One region of the Desulfuromonas acetoxidans DSM 684 genome, then DNA from elsewhere that is predicted to be linked to it. Evidence: riboswitches for the same ligand, from Rfam matches in the RefSeq annotation. Region 1 holds a riboswitch; the other holds the start of a gene.
What was found. A riboswitch is a leader RNA that binds a small molecule or an ion and turns the genes downstream of it on or off. The one in region 1 is predicted to bind molybdenum cofactor.
Positions count from the first base shown of each region.

Region 2: it holds a riboswitch for molybdenum cofactor, as region 1 does, so the genes downstream of both, DACE_RS13850 (aldehyde ferredoxin oxidoreductase family protein) here and DACE_RS08815 (ABC transporter substrate-binding protein) in region 1, are expected to answer to the same signal.

Region 1 covers NZ_AAEW02000009.1:8,249-15,991, reverse strand. The annotation lists gene DACE_RS08840 (sensor histidine kinase) at 1-1,095, opposite strand, end outside; gene DACE_RS08835 (iron-containing alcohol dehydrogenase) at 1,120-2,268, opposite strand; gene DACE_RS08830 (molybdopterin molybdotransferase MoeA) at 2,283-3,485, opposite strand; gene DACE_RS08825 (ABC transporter ATP-binding protein) at 3,478-4,173, opposite strand; gene DACE_RS08820 (ABC transporter permease) at 4,170-4,862, opposite strand; gene DACE_RS08815 (ABC transporter substrate-binding protein) at 4,872-5,678, opposite strand; molybdenum cofactor riboswitch at 5,765-5,883, opposite strand; gene DACE_RS08810 (iron-containing alcohol dehydrogenase) at 6,602-7,743, shown strand, end outside.
Region 2 covers NZ_AAEW02000019.1:21,062-28,804, forward strand. The annotation lists gene DACE_RS13820 (response regulator) at 1-179, shown strand, start outside; gene DACE_RS13825 (anaerobic C4-dicarboxylate transporter) at 669-1,994, opposite strand; gene DACE_RS13830 (hypothetical protein) at 2,479-2,646, shown strand; gene DACE_RS13835 (hypothetical protein) at 2,962-3,327, shown strand; gene DACE_RS13840 (HesA/MoeB/ThiF family protein) at 3,437-4,252, opposite strand; gene DACE_RS13845 (MoaD/ThiS family protein) at 4,254-4,481, opposite strand; gene DACE_RS13850 (aldehyde ferredoxin oxidoreductase family protein) at 4,598-6,328, opposite strand; molybdenum cofactor riboswitch at 6,362-6,481, opposite strand; gene DACE_RS13855 (FecCD family ABC transporter permease) at 6,855-7,743, opposite strand, start outside.

The DNA of each region.
Region 1 (7,743 bases):
GTCAATCTCTTCAGAGACGTTTTGTTCCGCCAGTTCACGTGCCAGCAGTTGTGCGGTGCCGATAATGACGGTCATCGGGCTGTTCAGCTCATGGGCGACACCGGCAGCCATCTCGCCAATGGCGGCCAGCTTGGCCGACTGTACCAACTGGGCTTCCATTTTGACCTTTTCCGTCACGTCCTTGAGGATGATGGTCATGGCCACCATCTGTCCTTTGTCGGTGAGGACGGGATAGTGGGAACGGTCCAGAGTCAGGCCCGATTCGTCATGAATTCGGATATGCTGTGGCTGCAGCGTTTTCTGCATCTCCTCCATCGGGCAGTCCGGACAGGGTTCGAGAAGGCCATGCAGACAGGCATAACATTTGTTGCTGTTCGACTGTTCCCAGGTTTTGCGCATCTGTTCCGGCAAGTGGCCGTTATGCAGGATCACATTGTAATCGAGGTCGACCAGCACAATGGGGTCGGTCACGGCGCGGAAGGTCTGCTCCCACTCCTGTTTTGCCCGTGAAACCTGGGTGTACAGGCGGGAATTCTGGATACTGATCGACAAATGGTCGGCCAGATGTTGAATGGCGGACAGCTCCGCCTCCTGATACGCATCATGGTTGAAACTGGCCACCAGCAGCACGCCGATCACCTCGGAACGCACAAACATCGGCGCGATCGCCAGAGATTTCAGCTCAATCGGGTAGATATCTTTGCGGTGCATTTGGGCCAGATAACTGGTGGCCGGATCAAAGCTGGTGGCTTTTTTGCTGCGGATTACCTGCCAGCTGTAAGAGTCTTTGGGCAGTTCGTCCATGGTGCAGAAGTCACTGGGTACGGCAGCCTTAAGGCTGAGGCGTTCCATGGACAGGGTGGCGACGCTGAGGAAGTCGCAGGGGATCGCCTGAGGCAGCTTGAGAAACGTCCGATCAAGAATATCCTCAATCGTCATATGGATATTGATGTCACGGGTCAACTGATGGAGAATCTCCAGCAGTGTGTTCTGCTTGAGAATCTCCTCGTTTTTCTTCTTCAGCTCAACATAGTAGTTGAGCTTGGAAGAATCCACGCCGGTCAGTTGCTGTAACAGATGTTCCTTGTTGCCCATCGTTCCTCCTCAGCCGTGTTGTTGCTACATGGCTTTGTGGAAAATTTCCGCGATCTGCTCGTAACTGGCCGGCCGCGGGTTGGTGACCAGACAGGCATCGTTCAACGCGTTGTGACTCAGGCGGTCAATGGCATCGAGCGGCAAACCGATTTCGCCCAAGCCCTGATGAAGTCCGATATCGGACAGCAGATTGTTGACGGCGACAATGGATTGTCGGGCGGCTTCTTCTACGGTCATGCCGCGTACCTGCTCTCCCATGGCAATAGCGATGTCGCGGAATTTCTCCGGACAGGCGGGCAGGTTGAATTCCATAACATGGGGCAGGATTGCCGCATTGGACTCACCATGATGTTTATCAAGCAGGCCGTCCACCTGATGGGTCATGGCATGGGTGGCACCGAGAATGGCGTTGGACAGTGCCAGGCCCCCGGTGAGACTGGCCATCGACATATTGGTGTTGGCATCCATGTCACTGCGGTCGTTGACCGCCTTGCGCAGATACTGTGATGCCAGTTCAATGCATTTGAGTGAATGGATCTCGGTCATCGGTGTTGCCGCCAGCGACACATAGGTTTCAATACCGTGGGTAAAGGCATCGATGCCGGTGGCGGCGGCCAGAGCGGAATCCTTGGTGCGCAGTAACTCCGGGTCGACGATGGCGATATCCGGCACCAGTGATTTGGAGATGATCGACATTTTCAGCTGCCGTTTGGAATCGACGATGATGGCAAACTGGGTGACTTCGGAACCAGCCCCAGCGGTACTGGGAGCGATCACCATTGGTGGCAACGGCCGGGTGACTTTGTTGATCCCTTCGTAGTCGCGCAGCACACCGCCGTTGGTGGCCAGGATGGCAATCGCCTTGGCAACGTCTGTCGGGCTGCCGCCGCCGACCACGACAATGGCGTCGCAACCGGATTCGAGGTAGCGCAGCAGGCCTTCATCCACTTCGTAGTCCTTGGGATTGGTGGTCAGCGCTGCGTAGGTGACCGTTTCAAGGCCGCTGGCATGGAGGTAATGCTTGGCTTTATCGACCCAGCCGGCATTGATCACATCTTCATCACTGACGACAAACACTTTCGAGGCGCCGATACGCAGGGCGCTGTCGCCGATCTGGCTGAGACTGCCGCGGCCGAAGATCACCTCCGGCATGACAAACTTACTGATATTCATTGTACACTCCAATCCTAAACATAGTCTCCGCCGATCAATTGCACGTCAACCTGGGCTCCGGAGCCGATGTGGTCGGGCGCTGCCGGAAGGATCGCCAGGCCGTTGGCGCGAATCATGGTCTTGAGAATGCCGGTATTCTGATCGCCCGAAGTGCTGGCAAGATACTGGCCGTTCTGCATGGTGACAAACACCCGCATAAACTGGGTGCGTCCCGATTTCTTTTTCACATCATCTTTGAGGATCGCCCGCACCGTAGGATGAAAGACGCGGCGGTGGCCCATCATCTTCAACAACGCCGGTTTGACGAACTCCTCAAACGTGATCATGGTCGACACTGGGTTGCCGGGCAGGGAGAACACCGGCTTGTCGCCATACATGGCAAAGGCCGTCGGGCGTCCCGGTTTAATGTCGATCTTCCAAAATACTGATTTGACGTCAAGTTCTTCAAGGATGTCACGCACCAGGTCACGATCACCGGCGGAAACACCGGCAGAAGTGATCAACGCGTCCGCTTTAAGCCCTTCCTTGATCTTCTGCAGGTGGCTTTCGCGGTTGTCGCGGGCGATGCCGAGCAGGATCGGTTCAGCGCCAATCTCTTTGAGGGCTGCGGCCACGGCAAAACTGTTGCAATTGACAATCTGATGGTTGTTGGGTGGTGTGCCCGGTTCGATCAGCTCATCTCCGGTCGCCAAAATGGCGACACGGGGTCTCCGGTACACCGGGACGATCACTTTATTAAATGTTGCCAGCAGCCCGATCTCCGCAGGGCGTAGCAGAGAACCGGCAGTAAGAATGTTCTCGCCGTCGGTGATATCCTCGCCTTTAACGCGGATATGGTCTCCGACGGTGACGGAACCGCGAATGGTCAATTGATCACCCTTTTCACTGGTCTCCTCGAACGGCACGACGGTGTCGGCACCCGGTGGAATCGGCGCGCCGGTCATGATGCGCACGGCTGTACCGGGTTGTACCGGGTCATTGCTATAACCACCGGCGGGAATGTAGCCGCTGATGGTCAGAGTGCCGTCATTTGAACAATCGTCATGGCGGACGGCAAAGCCATCCATGGCCGAGTTGTCCCACACCGGCAGACTCCACGGTGCAATGATATCTTCGGCAACAATACGCTCACTGGCATCAAGAAGGCCGACCCGTTCAACACCGAGAGGTGTGACATGGTCGAGAATGGTTTGGCGGGCCTGTTGGAAACTAAGCATAGGATTTTTCCTTTATCATCATGTCGTCCGACGTAACCACCTGCCCCCCCTGAAGTTCGATCACCTGACTGCCGAGACGCTGGGCCTGAGCCTGGTCATGACTGGCGATAATCACGGTGATGCCCTGATCGGGCAGGGTGGAGATCAGTTGTTCGAGTCGCTCGACACTGTATTTGTCCATATTGGCTGTTGGCTCATCAAGGAGCAGAACTTTGGGACGTAAGGCCAGAGCGCGGGCAATGGCGACCCTTTTTTGTTCTCCGCCCGAGAGTTCACGTGCGCTGCGGTTGTGAAAATCTGCCAGGCCGACACTGTCCAGTGCGTCATCAACTGCCTGCTGTGCCTGATTGGAGCAGATGCCACCGAGCCGCAGGGCCACGCGCAGATTGTCGTTGACCGTGCCGTCAAACAGATAAGGCGTCTGGTGGACCAACGTGATCTGACGGCGTAACCGTGGCAGGGAGAACCAGCCCCTCTGGACACGGCGTTGCCTGAAATAGAGTGACCCGCTTTGCGGGTTAATAAGCAGCGCCAGGCAATTGAGCAAGGTACTCTTGCCGGAGCCGTTGGCGCCATGCAGTGCGTAGAGGTGTCCGGTTGCGAATGACAAAGACGCGATGTCCAGGGCGCAGCGCTGCTCATTGGCATAGCGGTAGCGGATCTGTTCAAGACGGTACAGTTCACTCATCGGGACCTCTGTTGCAGAAGATTGAGAAAAATATTAATCGCCAGGGCCACGGACAACAAAATGATGCCCAGGGCCAGACCAAAAGCGAATTCCCCTTTGCTGGTTTCCAGAGCAATCGCCGTGGTCATGGTGCGGGTATAGCCGCGAATGTTGCCGCCGAGCATCATGGCCACGCCCACTTCGGCAATGATGCGGCCAAAACCGGCAATCAGGGCGGCCATAATGCCGAAACGGATCTCTTTAACCAGAACCAGTACACTGGTCAGAGGGCCGGCTCCCAATGTTTGGGCTGTCGGCAAAATGCGTGGATCCGATCCGACCACCGCCGCCAGGGTGTAATTGGTGACGATGGGCGTGGCCAGAATCGTCTGACCGATAATCATGGCGCCTGGAGTAAACAGCAAACCGAACTGACCCAGAGGCCCCTGACGGCTGAGGAAACCGTACACCACCAAGCCGACTACCACCGTCGGCAAAGCCATCAACGTGTTCAGCAGTGTCAGGCAAATGGTTTTGCCGGTGAACTGGTTGAGGGCAATGACGATGCCGATGGGCACACTGATCAGTGTGGCGATGACAATGGCTACACTCGAGATCGTCAGGGAGGTGTTCACTGTATTGAACACCTCCCCGTCGAAAGACAGAATCAGCGCAAACGCTGTGCGCAATGATTCAACAATAAAGCTCACCGGCGATCCTTATTTCTCGTAGGTGAAAAACAGTTGTTGGTTGTTTTTCCGGTAGCCGTCAATCATCTTCTGCCCGGTTTCACCGGTGAGAAAATTGGCAAACGCCGTGGCCAGTTCATACTTTGCATGCGGATGCTTGGCTGGATTCACCGGAATGACGCCATACGGGTTAAACAACCGCTTGTCGCCTTCAACAACAACCTGCAGGTCGATTTTGCCCTGATAGGCAATGTAGGTGCCGCGGTCGGTCAGAGCATAGCCCTGGCGCTCATCGGCCATGGTGAGAACTTCCCCCATGCCGCGCCCCGCTTCGAGATACCAGTCGCCGGCTGGTTTTAAATCCGCAGCTTTCCACAGTGCCAACTCTTTAAAGTGGGTGCCAGACTCATCACCACGTGAGACGAAGGTCGCTTTGCTGTGGGCAATTTTCGCCAGAGCCGCAGCCACGTCACTGGTGCCTTTAATGCCTGCCGGGTCTGCTGGCGGACCGACGACGACAAAATCATTGTACATCACATCCTGACGATCAACGCCGTAGCCGCCGTCGACAAATGCATCTTCCTTGGCACGGGCGTGGACCAGGATGACATCCACATCGCCAGCCATACCCAGCTTGATTGCCTTGCCGGTACCCACGGCAATCACGTCGACCTTGCAGTTGTTCTGCGCTTCAAAGGTCGGCAGCAGAGCACTGAGCAGACCGGAGTTTTCCGTCGATGTGGTCGTGGCCAGCTTCAGGTGCTCCTGAGCCAAGGCGGCCCCAGCCAGCAGCAGGACGATCATCAATGAAAAGAGTACCATTCGCAGTTGTTTCATAACAATTTTTCCTTCAAACAAAGGGGTTGAAATAAAATGACCCTCCATCGCCGGGAAAGACAAAAAACGGCACCAGTCACCTTGATGATTAATGTCCGTCAGCTCCTTTCCAAGAGTGGGAGGCTCGCCAGTTTCCCGAAGAACCCATAGGCCTGCCACCTTGGGATGTGCCGGTAGGTGAACAGACTCGGAGTTGTAACTATTTTCGTGTCGGTGCTTTGGGCAACCGACAGCTCTTTTTTATGGCAGCCTGTATACGTGCAAGTCTCGTGCACAATCTTGGAGGGTGAGCCATTAAAAAAGGCTATGCGGGTGGAACTTGAGCTGTTTTTACGGGGGATTGTCGATGTAACCTCCTTGTTTTACAGGTTGTTGTGCAAGTCGAGGTCAACTGTTCCAATCTGTACCAGAGCCGTGGACCTCTTTTTTCAGTGTCAGGACGAACGCAATAAAAGTGTAACAAAGTGGCACGCATTGTCACGAACTTGAGCTGGCTCTGTGCCAATTGGGAACGGTTGGTGCGGTCGGGGCAGGCCGGATATTCCGGGTTTGTCACATGAAAAAGGATTTGTGGGGTGTTCCATTCTGGTGATCCGTGTGTGACGAGCTGTTGCATTGTGTTCCAAACTGGATCAAATCGTCGCGTTGACGACAAGTCGTAACTTGCCGATTCTGTAGACAACAACGTGGTGTTCCACTATGTAACTCTATTGAATTACGGAGGTTTTTAGAAAAATATTTAAAAGTGGCATCCAAGTTGCTCTAAGGGGAGGTAGCGTTGTCCGTACCTGAATCAGGTGTTCTGGTGCAGGGATTCTACCGGATCTATTTCACATCACTATCGATGGAGGAGCCGGGCGGATTTGAGAGACTGTCATGCGGACGTTATGTCTCATTCACAACAGCAACAAAGGAGAGAACTAATGGCATTAGCAGATCAAACTTACGGTTTCTTCATCCCGACAGTATCTTTGATGGGGGTAGGTTGTGCCAAGGAAGCCGGCGATCAAGCAAAAGCACTGGGCGCTACCAAGCTGCTCATCGTTACCGACGCTGGCCTGGCTGCCATGGGCGTTGCCGACACCATCAAAGGTTATGTTGAAGCTGCCGGTCTGGAAGCTGTTATCTTTGACGGCGCTGAGCCTAACCCGACAGATAAGAACGTTGCCGATGGCGTTAAAGTCTACGAAGACAACAAGTGTGACGGCATCATCACCCTGGGTGGTGGTAGCTCCCACGACTGCGGTAAAGGTGTAGGCCTGGTTGTTGGTAACGGCGGCCAGATTCGTGATTTCGAAGGTGTGAACCAGTCCACCAAATCCATGCCTCCGTTCCTGGCCATCAACACCACTGCAGGTACCGCGTCTGAAATGACCCGTTTCTGCATCATCACCAACACGGACACCCACGTTAAAATGGCCATTGTTGACTGGCGCTGCACGCCGAACATCGCGATCAATGATCCTGTTCTGATGGTTGGCAAGCCGGCTCCTCTGACTGCTGCGACCGGTATGGATGCACTGACTCACGCTGTTGAGGCTTATGTTTCCACCATCGCTACTCCGATCACTGACGCTTGCGCGATCAAAGCGATCGAGCTGGTCGCTGAGTACCTGCGTCAAGCTGTTGCCAACGGCGAGAACATGGAAGCCCGCGACAAGATGGCTTACGCTGAGTACCTGGCCGGTATGGCATTCAACAACGCCAGCCTCGGTTACGTTCACGCCATGGCTCACCAACTGGGTGGCTTCTACAACCTGCCTCACGGTGTCTGCAACGCTGTCCTGCTGCCGGTTGTTTGCGAATTCAACTCCATTGCCAACGTGAAGCGTTTCGCTGACATCGCTGTTGCCATGGGCGAGAACATCGACGGCCTGTCTGACGTTGAAGCCGCTGAAGTTGCCATCGCAGCCATCCGTCGTCTGTCCGCAGACGTTGGTATCCCTGCCGGTCTGACCGAGCTGGGTGTTAAAGAAGAAGATCTGAAGATCATGGCAGAGAACGCTCAGAAAGATGCCTGCATGCTGACCAACCCCCTCAAAGCGAAGTTGGAGCAAGTGATCGA
Region 2 (7,743 bases), on a different contig from region 1:
TTGCCGACCAGGAGCAACAGGGGCTGAGTGCTGAAGAGGTTGGGGCGCAGATCGGCGCCAGTCGCTCGACTGCGCGGCGCTATCTCGAATACATGGTGTCGATCAGTGAGCTGACGGCGGATGTGGTGTACGGGACGGTGGGGCGGCCGGAGCGGCGTTATTTTAGTTTTGAAAATTAGCAAAGTGGTTATCTGGTAGCCGAGCTCACCCGTTCAGCAGCACCGAACGTGATGAACGTCAGTGCGGTCTGTTCCGAATTGCGAACCACTGAGGACCAAGATCAAAGACAAGGTCGCCGGATTTCGTCCCGGCAGCCGACATACTTTTGACTGGCCGCTCAAAAGTATGCAAAAGCCAGCTTGAACACCTCCTGAACCTGGATGAACCGACAATGGGTCTGTTTCCGTGATACGTTAGAGATTCGGCTTGCCTCCCTTTAGCTCGGCAAATCATGCGTCTCAACAATGCTGGCGTAAAACGTTGATAACTATTCTGTATCTTTCTTTTTCTCTGGTGTGGCACTGATTTAACGGGTGGGACGGTGCCCACCCTTCGGGAGAGTGTGTTTTGAACATCGATTTCTCGTTCAGCGCATCGCTTCTAAAACAGCAGCGCCCCGATCAATCACTGATCGGGGCGCTGTCTTTTAACCTGTTGCGTCGTGGAGTTTAGATAAACATCGAAGCCAGGACATAGCCGACACAACAGGCCGTAATTACAGCGATCAAACCGGGAACCATGAAGCTGTGGTTGAAGTAGTACTTACCGATCTTCGTGGTACCGGTGATATCGAACGCCACCGTTGCAATATCCGAAGGATAGTTGGGGATGAAGAAGTACCCGTAGCAGGACGGCATAATCCCGATAACCAGCGCTGGAGACAGGCCCATACCGAGCGCGACCGGCAGCATCATGCGGCAGGTGGCAGCCTGACTGTTAACGACCACGGAGACGATGAACATGGCCAGGGCAAACGACCACGGATAGGCTTGAACCATATCCAGGATCCCGGCTTTGAAACTCGGCATGGCAAACTGAAAGTAGGTGTCACTCATCCAGGCGATGCCGAAGATGGCAATGGCGGCGACCATACCGGATTTAAAGACCACGCCTTCAGGCACTTTGGAGGTTTTGGTTTTTGTCACCAGCAGAATGATGCCACCAAAGGCCAGCATCATCATCTGAATAACCACCGACATCTTGATCGGTTTAGCGGCGTCAGCGATCGTGCGAATGCTCGGGAACATGGCGATAATAACAATGGTCACCAGGGCGAGGACAAACAGGATCACTGCTTGCTTGGCAGACGCCGGCAGTTCTTCATCAAGTGTGGTTGCTGTGGTTTCTTCAATGCGCTTACGCATATCGGGATCTTGCATGCGGCGTTGATATTCCGGATCATCTTCCAGCTCAACACCACGACGCATGCTGTACAGAGACATGGCGATCAGGCCGATAAACGTGGCCGGGATTGTTACACTCAGGATCGACAGCAGGGTGATCGTGACATCGATGTTGGTCAGTTGTGCCAGATAGTAGACGACAGCGGCAGAGATCGGGCTGGCGGTAATGCCCAGTTGGGCGGCCACCGAAGAGGCAGCCATCGGGCGCTCAGGACGGATGCCGTTTTTCAACGCAACATCACCGATGATCGGCATCACCGAATACACCGCATGGCCGGTACCGAGCATGAAGGTCATGGTGTAGGTGACCAGAGGACCGAGGAAGGTGACCCGGCGCGGATTGGAACGCAGGATACGTTCAGCAACCTGCAACATGTATTTAAGCCCGCCAGCAGCTTCAAGCACCGAGGCGCAGGTGACAACGGCCATGATGATCAACATTACGGTGATGGGCGGTGACGTTGGTGGCATTTGGAAGATAAACACTTCGGCAACCAGACCGATACCGGAAACAACGCCCAGTCCGATCCCTCCGTAACGACTTCCCAGATACAACATCAAAAGCAGGAACATGAACTGGATGTACAACATGGCGGTTCTCCTTTTCAGCTGAGGGGTCTTGGCAACGCGGTTGGTGAAGAGCGTGTCGCAACCGTGTCTGATCTTTATTGTTATACACAGCATAGAACCACTTTTATGGAATTGTAAGTTTCTGGAATTAATCTGTTTTTAGTCCTTTAAGGTCATTTTGTTCATAGTGTTCACGGTGGTTTTTTACGGTGAGAATAAAGCGTGACGGAATACGTGGTAAACATGAAAGTGTGCCACATGTGGCTCATGTTTCACCGTATACTGTCTCACTCCGTTTCGACCTGCACCACATTGTTACGCGCGCAAAACGGTAGAAAAATGTGCTGTAGAATGGGTGTTCGGTAACTAACTGAAAATACAGGGTTAAAAATTTTTCCAGCAAGATTGGAGAATTTGGCAATCTCTTTGCAAAATAGATAAACAAGTTTGATGAGCTAATTTAACTCGTTGTTTTAACATACAAAATTTCACAGGAGTAAAGACTATGGGACGCAAAAAAGAACATCCGAAGAAGCACATCGTATCCTGCCGTATCAACACTGAGGAAATGGAAATTCTGCGTGAGATCTCCGAAGATTCCGGTATGAGTATCACCATGCTGTTGCGTAAGAGTCTCGACGCTCTGACCAACAACAATCCTCTCAGCGCGTAACGACGTTTTCCAATGAAGCTGGTGGCCGATTCATTAGCATTGGCTGTTGTTTTTGGCCTCTAGACTGTAACATTTTGGAACACCGAGCTTTTTTTAAAGGCTCCCATCATGGGAGCCTTTATTTTTTTGCCAAAAAACACCCGCCAAGTTCGACAAATCACATTTTTTATTGTATACAGTATAAGTATCGTTTGCATCGCATCTTACTCTCTTGAATTGTTTTATACGGAGGAGGATCAACGACTCGCGTTGATTCTGGCATCCAGTGGGGGCTGCCCCTGCTGGAGTTTATTACTCACTGTATGGGAGGAAACAATGAAAAGTGAGCTAAGGGCGTATATTGCCTACGTTGCGGCGAAGTTGGCGAAGCAGGAGAATCTGCAGATGAGCGTTCTGGATCTGGATGGAAATGTTCAGCGTGATCTGACGGAGATGTGCCAATTGCGTCCGGTTAAATCCACGGCACAACAGCGGGAGTGCGGCATGGTGCGTAGTGCCGATGGTGAGAATTTCTGCATGGTCTTGCCTCAGGAAGAGCAGCACACCTGTCTATCGGTTTATGGGCAGTTGTTCGATGGCTACGATCATGATAGCGATTCGCACTTCAGTGGATTTATCAACGACGACCTGGTAGAGCTGTACGATTACAAATGTTCAGATCATTTTTCGTATCAACTCTAAAGGTGCAGACAATCAATCGCCCAAACAGAAAAAGGGTCGCTTCGGCGGCCCTTTTCTGGTTTAGCGGGTGGTTGCATTCCGGGTTTGGATGTCATCGCAGTTTCATCGGTTAAAACGAAATTTCTGACAATTCCATGTCAAGCAGGTCAACCATCAGCAGGCGATTGTCAAGCAGATCGCCGCGATCCAGAAGCAATTTACTTACTTCCGCCACCTGAAGAGAGGCGATCACGGCCGGGGTAAAGGAAGGATTGCCGAGTTTTTTTTCAATCCCTCTGGAGTCAGGCTGTTGATAAATCTGTTCCAGGTGGTGATGTTCCGGCATCAGTGTGGTGACATGGCCGTACCAGCCGCCAATGGCACCGTGTACCAGTGGCACTTCCAGCTCGCGGCACACTTCAGCCAGTTCCAGACGGGTGGCAATAGAGTCGAGTGCATCTACGACCACCTGGGCACCGGCAAGCAGGCCAATGCCGTTATCACGTCGAAATTCCTTCACTTTTGGCGTGATTACAGTGGCGGGATTGACCTGAGCAATGCGCTGCGCCGCAATTGTTACTTTGTCACAACCGAGCACATCGGTGGAGGAGAACAGTTGGCGGTTGAGGTTATGTTCTTCAAACACGTCGGGGTCAATAATCGTGATGTGGCCAACACCGAGGCGGGCCAGTTCTTCGACTACGAAACCGCCTAAACCTCCACAGCCGACCACGGCAACGTGACTGCTGAACAGGCACAATTGGTCGTGACAACTGAGCATGGCGCCATTGCGCTGGTAGCGAGTCGGCAGAATGCCACGTTTCAGGCTGATCGCCTCAATGCAGGCAACGCTGACATTAAAGCGTTTGGCCGCCGCCTGCTGGTCGGCCCAACTCAGTAAGCCTGAAGAGGCGTGGTTTTCAATCCATAGTTGTACATCACACATACTAGCCTCCCCCTACCAAAGGGAAAATCCCGACGGAGTCACCGTCGTTAAGAAGCGTATCGACATCGCCATGGCGACCGTTGATCATCAAGACGCCCAGTTCCTCAACGGCAATACCCAATTCACCAAGAAGTTGACGAGAGGTCAGTGGCGCGGAAAAGCTGCGTTGTTCTTCCTTGAAACGATCAATGCGAAACTGGGCAAACAGCTTGATGGTTATCGTCATCATGTCGGTCTCCAAAACGAAAAAATCCGGATGTGCCCAAGGAGGGGAGGGCACATCCGGCAAAGAGAGAACAGCAGCTCTCGTATGGGGTCGATCACTTACGCGGGTAAGTGATCAGGTTAAAAGTTCCAAAATTCGTCGATCTCTTCGTCGCTGAAATCCCAGATCGCGTTGTGCGGCGGAACCGGATCGGTCTTGAAAAACTCAGGCAGCCGATCGTCCTTGTTGGTCATGCCGGCATCAAGATTGAACTGATGCTCCAGCTTGAGGACTTTCTTACCCAGCTCGGTGACATCATCACCGGTCAACGCACAACCGAAGCGGGCGTTGATCATGTCGATCAATGCCGGCAGACACTCGGGAATATCCAGTGCCGGGAAGGCAATGAAGATACACATGCCGGTGGAGTCGATGGCGGCGGAGGCGATCTGCAGATTGCGCGACAGCTCAACCTGACCGTCTTTTTTCAGCGGATCAACAAAACCGCCAACATTAAGGATGTTGGTCGCAATGGTATAGCCGGAGGTGTGGTCGGCACCCATGGTGCTGGTGGCATAGGTGATGCCGATCCCCTTAACACTGCGTGGGTCATAGGCGGGAATGGCTTGATTCTTAACCACAGGAACACGGGTGACACCATAAGTGCGGCCAACACAACCGGCACCACCACCGAGGATACGGCCCAGAGGAGTGCCCTTGCCGATCTCTTCGCGCAGCATGCGCAAAATCCCTTCGCCGTCGCCGAACGGCAGGATGCCCGCTTCCATGGCCACACCAAACATGACCACACCTTCGATGGAGTCGATGCCGATGTCGTCCATAATGTTGTCAGCTTCAGCGATCTGATCCAGATTGTCGACGCAGCAGTTGGCACCCATGCCCCAGATGGTCTCGTACTCGAAACCGGAGGTCAGGTAGTTGCCGTCTTTATCATTGTACACCTGGGAGCACTGGATGATGCAGCCTTTATGGCAACCGTGCTTAGGGCTACCACCACGCTCAACAATGGTGTCGTGCATGGTCTCACCGCTGATCTTGTCGTGCGGCTCGAACTGACCATAACGAAAGTTTTTCGTCGGCAGACCACCGGCTTCGTTCAAAATGTTCACCAGGATGTTGGTGCCGTACGTGGGCAGACCTTCGCCACTGACCGGGTGATCCAGCATCGCCTTAGCAAACACGCGGGCGGCTTTTTTGAAGGTGTCGGGGTCCGCGATGGGCACCGCACCGGCACCTTCGGAATCCACGGTCATGAACTTGATTTTTTTCGAACCCATAACCGCACCCATGCCGCCACGACCGTGGCTGCGGATTTTACCGTCAGGGTCTTTCACCGAGATATTAGCGGACGCCATCTTCAGTTCACCGGCAATACCAATGGTGATAACACCGATTTTCTTATCGAATTTTTCCACCATGGCATCAATCACGGCAAAGTTGCCGCTGCCGAGCAGCTCGGACTCTTCAGCGATAGACACGCCGTCTTTGGTGATGTGCAGGCTGTAGAACTTGTCCTCTTTGGGCATGCCCTCGATGATCATCGCCTTGATGCCCATGCGGGCAAATTGCTGAGCGGTAGTGCCACCGGCATTACTCTCTTTGATGCCGCCGGTCAGCGGACTTTTAGCGCCGCAGGACATCCGGCCGGATTGGGCCGCAGCGGTGCCGCTGAGCAGGCCGGGGGCAAAAACCAACTTATTGAACTGGCCAAGGGGATGGCATTCAGGATCAACCTCGGTAGCAACGATGGTTGAAGTCAGAGCACGACCACCGAGGCCGAGCCATGCTTCAGGGACATCTTCAACAGTGGTGGTCAGGTCGGTCATGTTAACGCGAAAAATTTTATCCATGGGTTCTCTCCGTTGTTGCAGGTGAACAATCATCGCTCATGGCGGAAATCTCCTTTCCAAACATGGGGGGCGATACCGTTTCCGGGACCACCTGGCGGCCGGACCACCATGATCACGCTCGTAGGTGGTAGCGGCTCGGAGATTTAAGGGCTGGTCTCAATCGGCGGCCCCTGATCTGGAGTGCGATTGAGAACACCCCCTAAGACCACGAGGTGTCAATAACTCAGCACAGGGCCGTCAAATGAACCAATGCTGGACGAGGTAAAAACGCAAAGACTGTACCAACCACTTTATCAGGGATGTTCGAAGAGGCAATAGTATGGCTAAACTATCGAAATAAGGTATTTTATTCGCAGTAAGGGTGGTTGCGGTGTCGAGTGGGAGAATAGGGAAACTGTGCCGTTCTGAAACAGGTGTTCAGCATGTGAACAGAGGCCGAATGGTATACAAAAAGAGCGTCAAATCCGTTAAAAGAGTCTGTTGAAAACAACCTGAGGTGAGGTAACTCGGTGGTCGTGACAGTCGATCAAAAATAGACGTATTTTTTACGGTCGCGAATAATCAGAAACAGGAAAAACGGACCGCCAAGCAGGGCGGTAAGCACGCCGATGCGCAAGCCGCCACTGCCGACCAGTCGCACCAGACAGTCGGCATAAACCACCAGCGCGCCACCGAGTAGACCGGAGGCCGGTAGCAACAGGCGATTGTCGGAACCCACCAGACTGCGCATCATGTGCGGTGCAATCAGGCCGACAAAACCGATGCCGCCGGCGACAGCCACAGCGCCACCGGTGAGTAAAGCGGAAAACACCAGCAGGATATTGCGCGACCAGTTGACGCGCACGCCGAAATTGCGTGCCTGCTCTTCGCTGATCATCAAAATGTTGAGATCGCGGGCAAAAAGCAGAGAGCCGATAAAGCCGACCACGGCAATGGCCGCAATGATGAGGACATGTTCCCATGAACGGTTGGTCAGATCGCCCATCAACCAACTTACAATCTTGCGGGCCATGTCGTACTGTTCCGTCGACAACACAATCACCACTGAGGTGATGGCAGTAAAAATGGCGTTAAAGGCGATGCCGCCGAGCAGCAACGTGTAGCGTGAGGTTAAACCGCCACTGGTGGCAACAGCCAGTACCACCATCAACGAAAAGAAAGCCATGGTCACCGCCAGCAACGGCACTAGATAAAGGCTGGTGGCCGCCAGACCGAAGTACAGGGCTGTCACTGCACCGAGCGCCGCGCCGGAACTGGTGCCGATAATGCCTGGGCTGGCCATGGGGTTTTTAAACACCCCCTGCATCACCACACCGGCACAGCCGAGTGAAAAGCCAACCAGAACACCACACAGCGTGCGAGGAATGCGACCATACCAGACAATGGTGCCGATGGGGTCAGCCGGGTCAATAGCG